3 regions of the Streptomyces sp. NPDC005402 genome follow, and region 1 is predicted to be linked to each of the others. Evidence: predicted binding sites of a transcription regulator. Region 1 holds the regulator's gene; each other region holds the start of a gene.
What was found. Region 1 encodes HrcA, which represses chaperone genes, less so after heat shock. Its sites were predicted from a motif close to TTNGCACTCNGNNNNNCNGAGTGCNAA; they were not measured.

Region 1 (5,594 bases):
CTGCGCGACCCGCTGCGGCTACTGCGACTTCAACACCTACACCGCGACCGAGCTGCGCGGTTCGGGCGGGGTGCTGGCCTCCCGCGACAACTACGCGGACACGCTGATCGACGAGATCCGCCTGGCGCGGAAGGTCCTCGGCGACGACCCGCGCCCGGTCCGCACGGTGTTCGTCGGCGGCGGTACGCCGACACTCCTGGCCGCCGGGGATCTCGTACGGATGCTCGCGGCGATCCGGGACGAGTTCGGCCTGGCCGCGGACGCGGAGGTGACGACCGAGGCGAACCCGGAGTCGGTGGACCCCGCGTATCTGGCGGCGCTGCGGGAGGGCGGCTTCAACCGGGTGTCCTTCGGGATGCAGAGCGCGAAGCAGCACGTACTGAAGGTGCTGGACCGCACGCACACGCCGGGACGGCCCGAGGCGTGCGTGGCGGAGGCCCGTGCGGCGGGGTTCGACCACGTGAACCTGGACCTGATCTACGGTACCCCGGGGGAGTCCGACGACGACTGGCGGGCGTCCCTGGAGGCGGCGATCGGGTCCGGTCCCGACCACGTGTCGGCGTACGCGCTGATCGTCGAGGAGGGGACGCAGCTGGCTCGCCGTATCCGCCGGGGCGAGGTCCCGATGACCGACGACGACGTGCACGCGGACCGGTACCTGATCGCGGACTCGGTGCTGGCGGAGGCCGGTTTCGACTGGTACGAGGTGTCGAACTGGGCGACCTCGGACGCGGGCCGGTGCCTGCACAACGAGCTGTACTGGCGGGGCGCGGACTGGTGGGGGGCCGGTCCCGGAGCGCACTCGCACGTGGGCGGGGTGCGGTGGTGGAACGTGAAGCATCCGGGGGCGTACGCGGGGGCGCTGGCGGCGGGGAGGTCGCCGGGGGCGGGCCGGGAGCTGCTGTCCGACGAGGACCGGCGGGTCGAGCGGATCCTGCTGGAGCTGCGGCTGCGGGAGGGGGTGCCGCTGTCCCTGCTGCGCGAGGAGGGGCTGGCCGCTTCTCGGCGGGCGCTGGGGGAGGGGCTGCTCGAGGGCGGGCCTTACGAGGAGGGACGGGCTGTGCTGACCCTGCGGGGGCGGTTGCTGGCGGACGCGGTGGTCAGGGACTTGGTGGATTGATCACTCGGCGGAGTGAACCGGTGCGGAATGCCGGTTCGATCCCTAACCTGGTCCTTAGGCTGCCGTCAAAAGTACGCGGCGGATGTGGAGGGCCACGGAGATGACCGCTGTGGACGAGCGTGGGATGACCAAGTACTTCGAGGAGCTTGAGCCTCCCGAGGGTGTCAAGGTCGAGCTTCTCCGGGGGGAAATCGTGATGATGGCCAGCCCTGATCTTGTGCACAACATGATCATCGAGGACGTGCTGGACCAGATCCCGCGTAAGCGATGGTCGCGATTGCAGACCCAGGACGTCGACATTCTCGACGAAGCCAGTGAGCCAGTGCCGGACCTGGTGGTCCTCGAGCGTGAGGCGATGCCTGCCTCGGGACGGCTGCTGCCGTGCCGCCTGATCACGATGGTTGTCGAGGTCGTATCCAAGACCAGTGTCCAGCGGGACTATGAAATCAAACGCTCGATCTACGCCGCTGGAATGGTGCCTGCCTACCTCATCGTCGACCCGATCATGGCGCAGTGCGTCCTGTTGACGAGGCCCAGCGGGAAGGGAGAGAACGCCGACTACGAGCGGCAGCAGGTCACGAAGTTCGGGGCACCTCTGCCCTTGGAGGAACTGGGGCTCGAAATGGACACCAGCGATTTCGGAACGTTTCCCGGAGTCAGGCCCCACCGCTACCCGTGACAAAGTCGATCAGTTCCTCCACCCGCCCCAGCAGCTCCGGCTCCAGATCCCGGTAGGACCCCACCCGCTTCAGGATCGCCTGCCACACCGCGCCCGTGTTCTCCGACGGCCAGCCCAGGGCCTTGCACACGCCCGTCTTCCAGTCCTGGCCGTGCGGTACCCGAGGCCACGCCTCGATCCCCAGGGACGACGGCTTCACCGCCTCCCAGATGTCGATGTACGGGTGGCCGACGACCAGTGCGTGTTCGCTGGTCACCGACGCGGCGATACGGGACTCCTTGCTGCCCGGCACCAGGTGGTCGACCAGGACGCCGAGGCGGGCGTCCGGGCCCGGTGCGAACTCGGCCACGATCGCCGGCAGGTCGTCCACGCCCTCCAGGTACTCCACGACCACGCCCTCGATGCGCAGGTCGTCGCCCCAGACCTTCTCCACCAGTTCCGCGTCGTGGCGGCCCTCGACGTAGATCCGGCCGGCGCGGGCCACGCGTGCGCGTGCGCCGGGCACGGCCACCGAGCCGGACGCGGTACGGGAGGGTCGTACAGGACCGCCTGACGGCTTCACCAGCGTCACCACCCGGCCCTCCAGGAGGAAGCCGCGGGGCTCCAGCGGGAACACCCGGTGCTTGCCGAAGCGGTCCTCCAGGGTCACCGTGCCCGCCTCGCAGCGGATCACCGCGCCGCAGAAGCCGGTGCCGGGCTCCTCGACCACCAGGCCGGGCTCGGCGGGCACCTCGGGTACCGGCTTGGGCTTCTTCCACGGAGGAGTCAGGTCGGCGGAGTACTGGCGCATTCGGATGACGATAGGAGAACCACGCGGGGGATCACTACGACACGCCGAAACGGGCCGCCAGCGCGTCCCGCTGCGCCCGCACGAACCCCGCGTCCACCACCGCTCCGTGACCGGGTACGTACAGCGCGTCCTCACCGCCCAGCTCAAGCAGCCGGTCCAGCGCGGCGGGCCAGTGGCTCGGTACGGAGTCCGGGCCCGCCTGTGGTTCGCCCGACTCCTCGACCAGGTCGCCGCAGAAGACGACCTCCGGGGTGCCGGGGACGAGGACGGCGAGATCGTGGGCCGTGTGGCCGGGACCGACGTTCGCCAGCAGGACCTGGCGGCCGCCGCCGAGGTCGAGCGTCCACTCGCCGGAGACGTGATGCCGGGGAGACACCAGGGCGTCCACGGCGTCGTCGGCCGCGGCCGGGTCCAGTCCGTTGCGCACCGCGTCCGCCCGCAGTTCCGCGCGGCCCAGCCGCCCCGTCAGCACCGTCTCCACGCCGACCGCGCCGAACACCTCCGCCCCCGCGAACGCCGCCGCACCGAAGACGTGGTCGAAGTGGGGGTGGGTGAGCGCGAGATGGGTCACACGGTGGCCGGCCAGTTCCCCGGCCTGCGCGCGCAGGCGTGCACCCTCCGCGAGAGAGGAGCCCGCGTCGACCGACAGGGCCGTGCCCTCGCCGATCACCAGGCCCGCCGTACAGTCCCAGCCCGGCAGCCGGCACCGCCCCACCCCGGTCGCGACCCGCTCCCACCCGAGCTCTTCCCAAGTCACCGTCATACCGCGACGCTAGCCCTACAACCCGTCACACCAGGACCAGCCTTGCCCAGGGAGTACCCCACCGCCGTACACTGGCCGGGGAGCGCTGGCACTCGGACGGACAGAGTGCCAGGCAAGGCGCCAAGGGAACGACTTCTGGAGGTGTGCGCGATGCTGAGTGAACGCAGGCTTCAGGTGTTGCGCGCCATCGTCCAGGACTACGTCGGCACGGAGGAGCCGGTCGGGTCGAAGGCCCTGACCGAGCGGCACAACCTCGGAGTCTCCCCTGCGACCGTCCGTAACGACATGGCGGTCCTGGAGGACGAGGGATTCATCGCCCAGCCGCACACCAGCGCGGGGCGGATCCCGACCGACAAGGGCTACCGGCTGTTCGTCGACAAACTGGCGGGCGTCAAGCCGATGACCGCGCCCGAGCGGCGCGCCATCCAGAACTTCCTCGACGGCGCCGTGGACCTCGACGACGTCGTGGCGCGGACCGTGCGGCTGCTCGCGCAGCTCACCCGGCAGGTCGCCGTCGTGCAGTACCCCTCCCTCACCCGCTCGACCGTGCGGCATGTGGAACTGCTCTCGCTCGCTCCCGCGCGCGTGATGCTCGTGCTGATCACGGACACCGGCCGGGTCGAGCAGCGCATGGTCGACTGCCCGGCACCCTTCGGGGAGGCCTCGCTCGCCGATCTGCGGGCCCGGCTCAACAGCCGGGTCGCGGGGCGCCGGTTCGCCGACGTGCCGCAGCTGGTCGAGGACCTGCCCGAAGGCTTCGACGTCGAGGACCGGGGTACGGTCTCGACAGTGCTCTCCACTCTCCTGGAGACGCTCGTCGAGGAGAACGAGGAGCGGCTGATGATCGGCGGCACCGCCAATCTCACCCGCTTCGGACATGACTTTCCCCTCACGATCCGGCCCGTCCTGGAGGCCCTGGAGGAACAGGTCGTCCTCCTCAAACTCCTTGGTGAGGCAGGGGATTCGGGCATGACCGTACGTATTGGTCACGAGAACGCCTACGAGGGACTCAACTCCACTTCGGTGGTGTCGGTCGGCTACGGTTCGGGCGGCGAGGCAGTCGCCAAGCTCGGCGTGGTCGGACCGACCCGCATGGATTACCCGGGAACGATGGGAGCGGTACGCGCAGTGGCACGGTACGTCGGACAGATCCTGGCGGAGTCGTAAGTGGCCACGGACTACTACGCCGTTCTCGGCGTGCGCCGCGACGCGTCGCAGGATGAGATCAAGAAGGCGTTCCGTCGGCTCGCGCGCGAGCTGCACCCGGACGTCAACCCGGATCCGAAGACCCAGGAGCGGTTCAAGGAGATCAACGCCGCTTACGAGGTGTTGTCGGACCCGCAGAAGAAGCAGGTCTACGACCTCGGCGGCGACCCGCTCTCGCAGGCCGGCGGCGGTGGCGCGGGCGGCTTCGGGGCCGGTGGGTTCGGGAACTTCTCGGACATCATGGACGCGTTCTTCGGTACGGCGTCGCAGCGGGGTCCGCGCTCGCGCACCCGGCGCGGCCAGGACGCGATGATCCGCCTGGAGATCGAGCTCGACGAGGCGGCCTTCGGCACCACGAAGGACATCCAGGTCGACACGGCGATCGTCTGCACCACCTGCAGCGGTGAGGGCGCGGCGCCGGGCACCTCCGCGCAGACGTGTGACATGTGCCGCGGGCGCGGTGAGGTGTCCCAGGTGACCCGGTCCTTCCTGGGCCAGGTCATGACGTCCCGCCCGTGCCCGCAGTGCCAGGGCTTCGGCACCGTGGTCCCGACCCCGTGCCCGGAGTGCGCGGGCGACGGCCGGGTCCGCTCGCGCCGCACGCTGACCGTGAAGATCCCCGCCGGTGTGGACAACGGCACCCGGATCCAGCTCGCGGGTGAGGGCGAGGTCGGCCCCGGTGGCGGTCCCGCCGGTGACCTCTACGTCGAGATCCACGAGCTCCCGCACTCGCAGTTCCAGCGGCGCGGTGACGATCTGCACTGCACGGTCACGCTCCCGATGACGGCGGCGTCGCTCGGCACGAAGGTGCCGCTGGAGACGCTGGACGGCATGGAGGAGGTCGACATCCGGCCCGGTACCCAGTCCGGCCAGTCGATCCCGCTGCACAGCCGGGGCGTCACCCACCTGCGCGGCGGCGGCCGGGGCGACCTCATCGTCCACGTCGAGGTCCAGACCCCGACCAAGCTGGACCCGGAGCAGGAGCGCCTGCTGCGCGAGCTGGCGAAGCTGCGCGGCGAGGAACGGCCCACGGGGC
Region 2 (5,594 bases), on a different contig from region 1:
GATGGACACATGGGTCGAGCAGACCAAGGGGAAGCGGACCGCGACGCACGCGGTGGTCGGCAAGGACCGGTCCGACGCGTCGCACTTCGTCGAGATCGTGGAGTTCCCGTCGTACGAGGAGGCGATGCGCAATTCGGGGCTGCCGGAGACCGAACGGATCTTCCAGGGCATGGTCGCGCTGTGTGAGGAGATGCCGACCTTCACCGACCTGGACGTGGTGCGGGACGAGCAGCTCGACCCGGCCGTCGCACGGGAGTTCTTCGAGCAGGCCGGACGGGTCGGGACGGCGGAGCTGTTCGAGCGGTTCACCGACGACTACCTCGACCACGATCCCGCCAATCCCGGGGATCTGGGGCTCGCCGCGGCACGCGAGGAGTACGAGGGGTGGGGGCGGGCCTTCGACTACACCTTCCGGGTGGACGACCAGATCTCCCAGGGCGACCAGGTGTGCACCCGCTGGACCTGGGCGGGGAAGCACATCGGCGAGTTCGTGGGCATCCCGGCGAGCGGACAGAACGTCACGATGACCGGGACCACCTGGCACCGGTTCCGGGACGGGCGGATCTGCGAAGGATGGTGGCAGTACGACCGGGCGGGGCTGATGGCACAGCTGGGGGTGCTCGGCGAGTGACCGGGTGACCGGAATAGGCCCGCGAAGGGGAAAGCCCCCGTTCCCTCTCCGGAGAGAGAGGGGACGGGGGCTCCTTCGAGCTGTGGGCTCAGTGGGAGTGGCCGTGGCCGTGACCACCGGCGGCCGGCTCCTCCTCTTCCTTCTTCTCGACGACCAGGGTCTCGGTCGTCAGAAGGAGGGAGGCGATGGAGGCGGCGTTCTCCAGGGCGGAGCGGGTGACCTTGACCGGGTCGATGACGCCGGCCTTGACCAGGTCGCCGTACTCGCCGGTCGCGGCGTTGAAGCCCTGGCCCTTGTCGAGCTCGGCGACCTTGGAGGTGATGACGTAACCCTCCAGGCCGGCGTTCTCGGCGATCCAGCGCAGCGGCTCGACGACCGCGCGGCGGACCACGGCGACACCGGTGGCCTCGTCGCCGGTCTTGCCGAGGCCGCCCTCGAGCACCTTGGCGGCGTGGACGAGCGCGGAGCCACCACCGGAGACGATGCCCTCCTCGACCGCGGCGCGGGTCGCGGAGATGGCGTCCTCCAGACGGTGCTTCTTCTCCTTCAGCTCCACCTCGGTGGCGGCGCCGACCTTGATCACGCACACGCCGCCGGCCAGCTTCGCGAGGCGCTCCTGGAGCTTCTCGCGGTCCCAGTCGGAGTCGGTGTTCTCGATCTCGGCCTTGATCTGGGCGACGCGGCCCGTGACCTCGGAGGAGTCGCCGGCACCGTCGACGACCGTGGTGTCGTCCTTGGTGACGGTGACGCGGCGGGCGGAGCCCAGCACGTCCAGGCCGACCTGGTCGAGCTTGAGGCCGACCTCCTCGGAGATGACCGTGGCGCCGGTGAGGACCGCCAGGTCCTGGAGCATCGCCTTGCGGCGGTCACCGAAGCCGGGGGCCTTGACGGCGACCGCGTTGAAGGTGCCGCGGATCTTGTTGACGACCAGGGTCGACAGGGCCTCGCCCTCGACGTCCTCGGCGATGATCAGCAGCGGCTTGGAGGCGCCCGCCTGGATGACCTTCTCGAGGAGGGGCAGCAGGTCCTGGATCGAGGAGATCTTGCCCTGGTTGATCAGGATGTACGGGTCGTCGAGGACGGCCTCCATACGCTCCTGGTCGGAGACCATGTACGGGGACAGGTAGCCCTTGTCGAAGGCCATGCCCTCGGTGAAGTCCAGCTCCAGACCGAAGGTGTTGGACTCCTCGACGGTGATGACACCGTCCTTGCCGACCTTGTCCATCGCCTCGGCGATGAGCTCGCCGACCTGGCTGTCCTGGGCGGACAGACCGGCGACGGCCGCGATGTCGGACTTCTCGTCGATCGGGCGCGCGGTCGCGAGCAGCTCGTCGGAGATGGCCTTGACGGCGGCGTCGATGCCCTTCTTCAGGGCGGCCGGGGAGGCACCCGCGGCGACGTTCTTCAGGCCCTCGCGCACGAGCGCCTGGGCGAGCACGGTGGCGGTGGTGGTGCCGTCACCCGCGATGTCGTTGGTCTTGGTCGCCACCTCCTTCACCAGCTGGGCACCGAGGTTCTCGTACGGGTCCTCGATCTCGACCTCACGGGCGATCGTGACGCCGTCGTTGGTGATGGTGGGAGCGCCGAACTTCTTGTCGATGACGACGTTGCGGCCCTTGGGGCCGATCGTCACCTTGACCGTGTCGGCAAGCTTGTTGACGCCGCGCTCGAGGGCGCGACGGGCGTCCTCGTCGAACTTCAAAATCTTCGCCATGGGAGCGTGAGCCCTCTCGGAAATCTAGGTGAAAAGAGACTGCGCCCCGGGCGCCCGGCTTGTTAGTGGTCGCGGGGGCCAGGGGCGCAGCTCAGAGAAATGCTGGGGTGAATTACTTCTCGATGATCGCGAGCACGTCGCGAGCCGAGAGGACGAGGTACTCCTCGCCGTTGTACTTCACCTCGGTGCCGCCGTACTTGCTGTACAGCACGATGTCGCCGACGGAGACGTCGAGCGGAAGACGGTTACCGTCCTCGAAGCGGCCCGGGCCCACGGCCAGGACGACGCCCTCCTGGGGCTTCTCCTTCGCCGTGTCCGGGATGACCAGGCCAGAGGCGGTGGTCTGCTCGGCGTCGAGCGGCTGGACCACAATGCGGTCCTCGAGCGGCTTGATGGCAACCTTGGAGCTGGTGGTCGTCACGATCCGACCTCCCCCTTCGGAGATCACGGGGTTGACTGTCTGAGGTGGCGACCAGGTCGATCCGTCGTCGCGGGTGCCGGACCTGCCCGTCGCTGTGTTGGCACTCTCCAGGGGGGAGTGCCAGACCCGAGACTATGACCGCGATTAGCACTCGGTCAAGCGGAGTGCCAATTCGCCACGAGACGAGGGTCAGATCGGCCGCAACAGGCGAGCCGTCGGCGGTCGCTACAGATAGTCCTCCAGCCGTCCCACCGTCAGCCCCCGTCGCTGGATCTCCCGGAGCACCCTCGTCGTGCGTTCCGTCAGGGTCGGTCCCGCCGCCTCGCCCGATGCCACCGAGACGATGTCTCCCGCCCGCAGCGGCCGCTGCGGCGCGCCGCCCCGCAGCGACACGCTCCACAGCACCACCGCCGAGAGGCCGCAGTCGGCCGCCGCGCGCAGGGTCGTGCGGTCGTACGTGCCGTAGGGCGGCCGGAACAGCCGCGGCCGGATCCCGAAGCGGGAGCGCACCTTCTCCTGCTGGCCGCAGATCTCGGCGCGCTGGCCGGGGTACGGCAGGCCGCGCAGGGCGGGGTGGTCGAGGGTGTGGTTCTGGATGTTCGCGCCGACCGACTGGAGGCGCGCGAAATGGCCGTACCCGGGGCCGACGACGCTGTCCGTGAGGAACATGCTGACGGGCAGCCGCAGTTCCCGGACCAGGTCGACGAACCGCGGGTCCTTCTCCGCGCCGTCGTCGTAGGTGAGGAAGACGACCTTGTCGGGCGTCTCGACACGCCGCACGACCGGTGGCAGGCCTCCCCGGCCGACCGCCGCGCGGGCCGGCACCCGTGGGGGCGCGGGCAGCGGAGCCGTCAGGCCCCAGTGGCGGTACGGCCGTCCGTCCGCCCCGGCCGGCCCGTGCGACCCCACCCGCTGCGCCGCCTTCTTCCCCAGCCGCTCGATGGGGTCGACGGACTGGGCGCAGCCGGCGAGGAGTACGGCCGCCAGCCCCGCGGCGATGACGGTCCGCGGTCTCACAGGTAGTCCTCGAGGCGTGCGACGGCGTATCCCTCGGCCGTGACCTTGTCCAGGAAGCGGCGGACCATGTCGGTCATCGTGCCCTTCCAGTCCTGTCGGCCGCGGAAGTGGCTGAGCACGATGTCGCCGGGGTGGATCCTCTGGTCCTCCTCGCGGTACTCCCAGTGGTCGACGAAGACCTCTTCGTTCCAGATCGGCGCGTACCTGATGCCGCAGGAGCCGGCCGCGCGCAGGGTGTTCTCGTTGTAGTTGCCGTAGGGCGGGCGGAAGAGTGCGGGCCGTGTGCCGTAGTGCTTCTCCATGACGTCCTGCATCCCGCAGATCTCGCGCTTCTGGCGGGCGTACGACAGCCCGGGCAGGTAGGGGTGGTGCAGCGTGTGGTTGTTGAGTACGACCCCGCTGTCCTGCATCTTCCGGAAGTAGTTGTAGTCGTCCTTGATCAGGTAGTCGCTGAGGAAGGCGGTGTACGGGATCTTCAGGTCGCTCATCATCCGCAGGAACGCGGGGTCCTTCTCCGCACCGTCGTCGATGGTGAGGAAGACGATCTTCTGCTCGGTGGGGATCGTGGTGAAGACCGGCGGCAGCCCCTTCTCCTCGTGGCCGTCGACCTCGAATCCGCGACGGGTGGTGATGCGGGGCTTGGTCACGGGCGCCGGCGGGGCCGTCAGCGGGGGCGTCCTGAGACCCCAGCGCCGGGCGGCCGCGATCTGGGCCTGCTCGGCACGGAGCCTGGCCGCCCGGACGACGGCCTTGTCGGCCTGGAGGTCGGCGGCGGGCGCCGGGGGTGCCTTGAGGGGGCGTTGCGGACGGGCGTCGGTCGCGGCCGGACGGGCGCAGCCGGAGATCAGGGCGGCCACGGCCAGGAGGACGAGTCCGCCGCGGATCGACACCGTCAATGCACCATTTTTATAGTTTTGTCCTACTGTTCCCATGGCGCCGGATCCTCGCAGGTCACGGCGTCGCACCCGGGCCGACACCACCGCTCGGAAGCGGACCGTCCACCGACTGGCCCACAATGACCCGGTGAACGACCTCGCCTCCCTCCTCACCCCCGAGGGCCGTGCCCTCCTCGACGAAGTGCGCGGCACCGCCCCCGCCGACGAACTCGCCGTCGCCACCCGGCTGCGCCGCGAGCACCCCGCCGAACTGGTCTCCGCGGCGCTCGGCCAGGCCCGGCTGCGGCAGCGGGCGGTGGCGAAGTTCGGATCCGGCGACGCGGAGCGGATGTTCTTCACGCCGAACGGGGTCGAGCAGTCGACGCGGGCGAGCGTGGCGGCCTACCGGGCGGAGCGGCTGCGGGCCCTGGGGGTCACCTCCGTCGCGGACCTGTGCTGCGGGATCGGCGGTGACGCGATCGCGCTGGCCCGCGCCGGGATCCGGGTCCTCGCGGTGGACCGGGACCCGTTGACGGCGGCGGCCGCGCGGGCGAACGCGGACGCGCTGGGACTCGCCGGCCTGATCGACGTACGGGAGGCGGATGTCACGGAGGTCGACACGGCCGCGTACGACGCCGTGTTCGTGGATCCGGCGCGGCGGGGCGGGCGGGGCCGCATCTTCGATCCGGAGGCCTACTCGCCGCCGCTGTCATGGGCCGTGCAGGCGGCTCTCAGGGCCCCGCACGCGGCGTTGAAGGTCGCGCCGGGCATCCCGCACGAGGCGGTTCCGGTAGAGGCCGAGGCGGAGTGGATCTCCGACGGCGGGGACGTGAAGGAGGCGGTGCTGTGGTTCGGCACCGCGCCGGGGGCGGTCCGGGCGACGCTGCTGCCGGGCCCACGGACGCTGCTCGGCCGGGGGCTCCCCGACCCCCAAGT
Region 3 (5,594 bases), on a different contig from region 1:
TTCATACCGCTCATCCAGAGGGGCAGAGGGATACGGCCCGATGAAGCCCCGGCAACCCTCCAGTCGGTTCTCGTAGCGATCGCTGACGATCGTCTCCGCGAGGCTCCCGATTAGGGAAGGTGCCAAATCCGTCTCACGGCGAAGTGCGTCGTGAGGAAGATGAGGAAAGGGCCTCGCCTCCATGGCTGCGCAGACTGTTGCAAGCACCACGAACTCCGTCGATCTGGGTCCCGCCGCGGCGCTGAGCTGCCGCGAATGCGGCCACCGCGTCCCGCTCGGCCCCGTCTTCGCCTGCGAGGAGTGTTTCGGCCCGCTCGAGATCGCGTACGACTTCTCGGCCTACGACACCGAGGAGCTCCGCAAGCGTATCGAGGCGGGACCCGCGAACATCTGGCGCTACGCCCCGCTGCTGCCCGTCCCCGCGGACGTGGCGGACAAGCCCAACATCAACCCCGGCTGGACCCAGCTCGTCAAGGCCGACAACCTCGCCCGTGAGCTCGGCGTCACCGGCGGCCTGTACGTCAAGGACGACTCCGGCAACCCGACGCACTCCTTCAAGGACCGCGTCGTCGCGCAGGCCCTGGAAGCAGCGCGTGCCTTCGGCTTCACCACCCTCTCCTGCTCCTCGACCGGCAACCTGGCCGGTGCGGTGGGTGCCGCGGCCGCCCGGGCCGGCTTCCGTTCCTGCGTGTTCATCCCGCACGACCTGGAGCAGGGCAAGGTCGTCATGGCCGCGATCTACGGCGGCGAGCTCGTCGGCATCGAGGGCAACTACGACGACGTGAACCGCTTCTGCTCCGAGCTGATCGGCGACCCGGCCGGCGAGGGCTGGGGCTTCGTCAACGTCAACCTGCGGCCGTACTACGCGGAGGGGTCCAAGACCCTGGCGTACGAGATCTGCGAGCAGCTGGGCTGGCGGCTTCCCGACCAGCTGGTCGTGCCGATCGCCTCCGGCTCCCAGCTCACGAAGATCGACAAGGGTCTGCAGGAGCTGATCAAGCTCGGGCTCGTCGAGGACAAGCCGTACAAGATCTTCGGCGCGCAGGCCGAGGGGTGCTCGCCGGTGTCGGTGGCGTACAAGGCGGGCCACGACGTGGTCCGGCCGCAGAAGCCGAACACCATCGCCAAGTCGCTGGCCATCGGCAACCCCGCGGACGGCCCGTACGTGCTGGACATCGCGCGTCGTACCGGCGGGGCGGTGGAGGACGTCAACGACGAGCAGGTCGTCGACGCGATCAAGCTGCTCGCGCGCACGGAGGGCATCTTCGCGGAGACCGCGGGTGGGGTGACCGTGGGTGTGACGAAGAAGCTGATCGAGAACGGGCTGCTCGACCCGACGAAGACGACCGTTGTGCTGAACACGGGCGACGGGCTCAAGACGCTGGACGCGGTGGCGGGTACGGGTCTGACCGCGACCATTCGCCCCAACCTTGATTCGTTCCGTGAGGCCGGCCTCGCGTAGTCGTTGTTCGTTTACCTGACCGGAGGTCTGAACATGAGCGTTTCCGTCCGTATCCCCACCATCCTGCGCACCTACACCGGCGGGCAGGCCGAGGTGCAGGCCGAGGGGGGAACCCTCGCCGAGGTCATCGCCGATCTGGAGAAGAACCACACGGGTATCGCCGCGCGTGTTCTCGACGACCAGGGCAAGCTGCGGCGGTTCGTGAATGTGTACGTGAACGACGACGATGTGCGGTTCGAGCAGGGGCTGGAGACGGCGACGCCCGACGGGGCCGGCGTGTCCATCATCCCGGCGGTCGCCGGCGGGTGACCGTATGACTGGTCATTACCTTCGGTAACAGTAATTACCGAGTGTTCATCCGATTGCCCTCTCCGCGAGAGAAGCGGAGGGGGCAATTCTCTATGGTTGAGCGCGGTACAGTTGGGGAAGCTGCGGCTCTCTTCATGCCGCATGCATATGAGTTCTCGCTTCGCAGGCGATGAGAAGTAGCCAAAGTGTGCGCGTCTTATGTGCCTTATGTGTCCTTTATGGGGCCCGACTTGCCCCGAATTCAGGCGAATTCTCGCTACATTCCGGACCCCGTCCGTCCAGAATTCTCGTCCGATTGACCTGTTGCAGACGGCAGTTGGACAGATACATTCAGCCGCGGTCGACGCGTTCCGGCGCACGCCCCCAACCATGTGGGGGGTGAGGTCTGACCCGGATCCATGAAGTGTGGGTCCGTGCAAGGGCCAGTAATAGGGGAGTTAGGCATGGCTCAGGGCACCGTCAAGTGGTTCAACGCGGAGAAGGGGTACGGCTTCATCGCGGTCGACGGTGGTGCGGATGTATTCGTCCACTACAGCGCGATTCAGATGGACGGCTACCGCACCCTTGAAGAGGGCCAGCGGGTCGAGTTCGAGATCTCGCAGGGTCAGAAGGGGCCGCAGGCGGACATGGTCCGTCTCGCGACTGGCTGAAGCACGCGCCGGGTAACAACAGCGTCGTTCTTCGTTCTTCATTCGGAGGGCTCGTACCCCATGGGGAGTCATGGGTACGGGCCCTCCGGCATGTCCGGGCGCCCGACCCAACCGCCCGACACCCCCGCCCGCGTGCCGCACGGCACGAAGACCGCTCCGCCGGGCCGCGTGGCGGAGCGGGCGTCGTCAACGGCGGCGGTGTCGGTCGGGCTCGGTCCGCCCGGGGCTCGTGGTGCGGGTCGGTGTGGGTCCCGTGGGGTGGGCGGACGGCCGGAGAGGTGGCCCGATAGCCGAGAGGCGCTTGCACTCGACCATGCCGAGTGCTAATCATTGGCGTTAGCACTCTGAAGGTGAGAGTGACAAAGATGGACCGGGTCGGTGAGGCCCGCAGGCCATGTGGGGCAAGGATCCACAGGCCGGCGAGCCGTCCGTCGCGGGCGCGGGCGCGGTCCGAAGGAATCACCCCCAGTCCTGGAGGGACCACTTCACATGGCCAAGATCATCGCGTTCGACGAGGAGGCGCGGCGCGGCCTCGAGCGCGGCATGAACCAGCTCGCGGACGCCGTGAAGGTGACGCTCGGCCCCAAGGGCCGCAACGTCGTCCTCGAGAAGAAGTGGGGCGCCCCCACGATCACCAACGATGGTGTCTCCATCGCCAAGGAGATCGAGCTCGAGGACCCGTACGAGAAGATCGGCGCCGAGCTGGTCAAGGAAGTCGCCAAGAAGACGGACGACGTCGCCGGTGACGGTACGACCACCGCGACCGTTCTGGCGCAGGCCCTGGTCAAGGAAGGCCTGCGCAACGTAGCCGCCGGCGCCAACCCCATGGCCCTCAAGCGCGGTATCGAGAAGGCCGTCGAGGCCGTCTCCGCCGCTCTGCTCGAGCAGGCCAAGGATGTCGAGACCAAGGAGCAGATCGCCTCCACGGCCTCCATCTCCGCCGCCGACACCCAGATCGGCGAGCTCATCGCCGAGGCGATGGACAAGGTCGGCAAGGAAGGCGTCATCACCGTCGAGGAGTCCCAGACCTTCGGTCTGGAGCTGGAGCTCACCGAGGGTATGCGCTTCGACAAGGGCTACATCTCGGCGTACTTCGCCACCGACATGGAGCGGATGGAGGCGTCGCTCGACGACCCCTACATCCTCATCGCCAACTCCAAGATCGGCTCCGTCAAGGACCTGCTCCCGCTCCTGGAGAAGGTCATGCAGTCGGGCAAGCCGCTGCTGATCATCGCCGAGGACGTCGAGGGCGAGGCCCTGTCGACCCTGGTCGTCAACAAGATCCGCGGCACCTTCAAGTCCGTCGCCGTCAAGGCCCCGGGCTTCGGTGACCGCCGCAAGGCCATGCTCGGCGACATCGCCATCCTCACGGGCGGCGAGGTCATCTCCGAGGAGGTCGGCCTCAAGCTGGAGAACGCGACCCTGGACCTCCTGGGCCGCGCCCGCAAGGTCGTCATCACCAAGGACGAGACCACCATCGTCGACGGTGCCGGGTCCTCGGACCAGGTCAACGGCCGGGTCAACCAGATCCGCGCCGAGATCGAGAACAGCGACTCGGACTACGACCGCGAGAAGCTCCAGGAGCGCCTGGCCAAGCTCGCCGGTGGTGTCGCCGTCATCAAGGCCGGTGCCGCGACCGAGGTCGAGCTCAAGGAGCGCAAGCACCGCATCGAGGACGCCGTGCGCAACGCCAAGGCGGCCGTCGAGGAGGGCATCGTCGCCGGTGGTGGCGTGGCGCTCCTCCAGGCCTCCAGCGTCTTCGAGAAGCTGGACCTCTCGGGTGACGAGCTGACCGGCGCCAACGCCGTGAAGCTCGCGCTGGAGGCCCCGCTCAAGCAGATCGCCGTCAACGGTGGTCTCGAGGGTGGCGTCATCGTCGAGAAGGTGCGCAACCTGCCCGTCGGCCACGGCCTGAACGCCGCGACCGGTGAGTACGTCGACATGATCGCCGAGGGCATCATCGACCCGGCGAAGGTCACGCGCTCTGCCCTGCAGAACGCCGCCTCCATCGCCGCGCTCTTCCTCACCACCGAGGCCGTCATCGCCGACAAGCCGGAGAAGGCCGCCGCGCCCGCCGGTGGCGGTATGCCGGGCGGTGACATGGACTTCTGATCGACCCCTGGTTGATCTGCGTCCTTGCCGAGGGCGGCACTCCCGGAAGCGGGGTGTGCCGCCCTCGGTTTTTTCTGCGCTATGCTTGATCACGAGCCGCCCGACGTGAACTCCCGTCGGCCGACTACGCGTTGGTGGTCCAAGGAAAGATGTCCCGCTTCCTGCGGGGAGATGCAGGTGCAAGGCCTGCCCAGCGCTCGACAGAAGGCCCGTCCCACCATCGTGGGGCGGGCCTTCTTCATGCCGGTGGCCGGAATCACAGCAGGCCGGGGATGCGTGTGGTGGGCGAGGCGGTTGACGCCTGTGTACTTTGCACATACCGACGGGTATCCCGCTCGTCGCCCGTCCCCTCAGGAGTGCCCCACGTGACCGCCCCCGCCACCTCCCGTGCCGCCGAGATCCTCTCCCGCCCGGTCCACATCAACGGCCTGACCGTCCCGAACCGCATCGCGATGGCGCCCATGACCCGCATGTTCTCCCCGGGCGGCGTCCCCGGAGAGAACGTGGCGTCGTACTACTCGCGCCGGGCGGCCGCCGGAGTCGGTCTGATCGTCACCGAGGGCACCTACGTCGGCCACGAGTCGGCCGGGAACAGCGACAGCGTCCCCCGGTTCCACGGTGAGGAGCAGCTGGCGGGCTGGGCGAAGGTCGCCGAGCAGGTGCACGCGGCGGGCGGCACCATCGTCCCGCAGCTGTGGCACATCGGCATGGTCCGCGAGCAGGGCCAGCAGCCCTACGTCGACGCCCCCGCCGTCGGCCCCTCCGGGGTGCGGCCCGGCGCCGACGAGCCCACCGGCAAGGCGATGACCCAGCGCGACCTGGACGACGTCATCGGCGCGTTCGCCGAGGCCGCGGCCGCCGCCGAGCGCATCGGCTTCGACGGCGTGGAACTCCACGGCGCCCACGGCTACCTCCTCGACCAGTTCCTGTGGGCGGGCACCAACCGCCGCACCGACGCCTACGGCGGTGACCCGGTCGCCCGTACGAAGTTCGCGGCCGAGATCGTGGCGGCCGTACGCGAGACGGTGTCGCCCGAGTTCCCGGTCATCTTCCGGTACTCG

Region 2: the regulator HrcA is predicted to act here: its motif matches at 2,911-2,937, upstream of groES (co-chaperone GroES).
Region 3: the regulator HrcA is predicted to act here: its motif matches at 2,722-2,748, upstream of groL (chaperonin GroEL).

The regions. Positions count from the first base shown of each region.
Region 1 covers NZ_JBEXFB010000006.1:345,741-351,334, forward strand. The annotation lists gene hemW (radical SAM family heme chaperone HemW) at 1-1,120, shown strand, start outside; gene ABZT02_RS14475 (Uma2 family endonuclease) at 1,221-1,799, shown strand; gene ABZT02_RS14480 (DUF3097 domain-containing protein) at 1,777-2,589, opposite strand; gene ABZT02_RS14485 (MBL fold metallo-hydrolase) at 2,624-3,352, opposite strand; gene hrcA (heat-inducible transcriptional repressor HrcA) at 3,503-4,519, shown strand; gene dnaJ (molecular chaperone DnaJ) at 4,520-5,594, shown strand, end outside.
Region 2 covers NZ_JBEXFB010000003.1:215,451-221,044, forward strand. The annotation lists gene ABZT02_RS06795 (ester cyclase) at 1-631, shown strand, start outside; gene groL (chaperonin GroEL) at 720-2,345, opposite strand; gene groES (co-chaperone GroES) at 2,458-2,766, opposite strand; gene ABZT02_RS06810 (polysaccharide deacetylase family protein) at 2,992-3,783, opposite strand; gene ABZT02_RS06815 (polysaccharide deacetylase family protein) at 3,780-4,715, opposite strand; gene ABZT02_RS06820 (methyltransferase domain-containing protein) at 4,807-5,594, shown strand, end outside.
Region 3 covers NZ_JBEXFB010000018.1:53,067-58,660, reverse strand. The annotation lists SAM riboswitch class I at 8-166, shown strand; gene thrC (threonine synthase) at 182-1,462, shown strand; gene ABZT02_RS30530 (MoaD/ThiS family protein) at 1,496-1,771, shown strand; gene ABZT02_RS30525 (cold-shock protein) at 2,215-2,421, shown strand; gene groL (chaperonin GroEL) at 2,911-4,533, shown strand; gene ABZT02_RS30515 (NADH:flavin oxidoreductase) at 4,899-5,594, shown strand, end outside.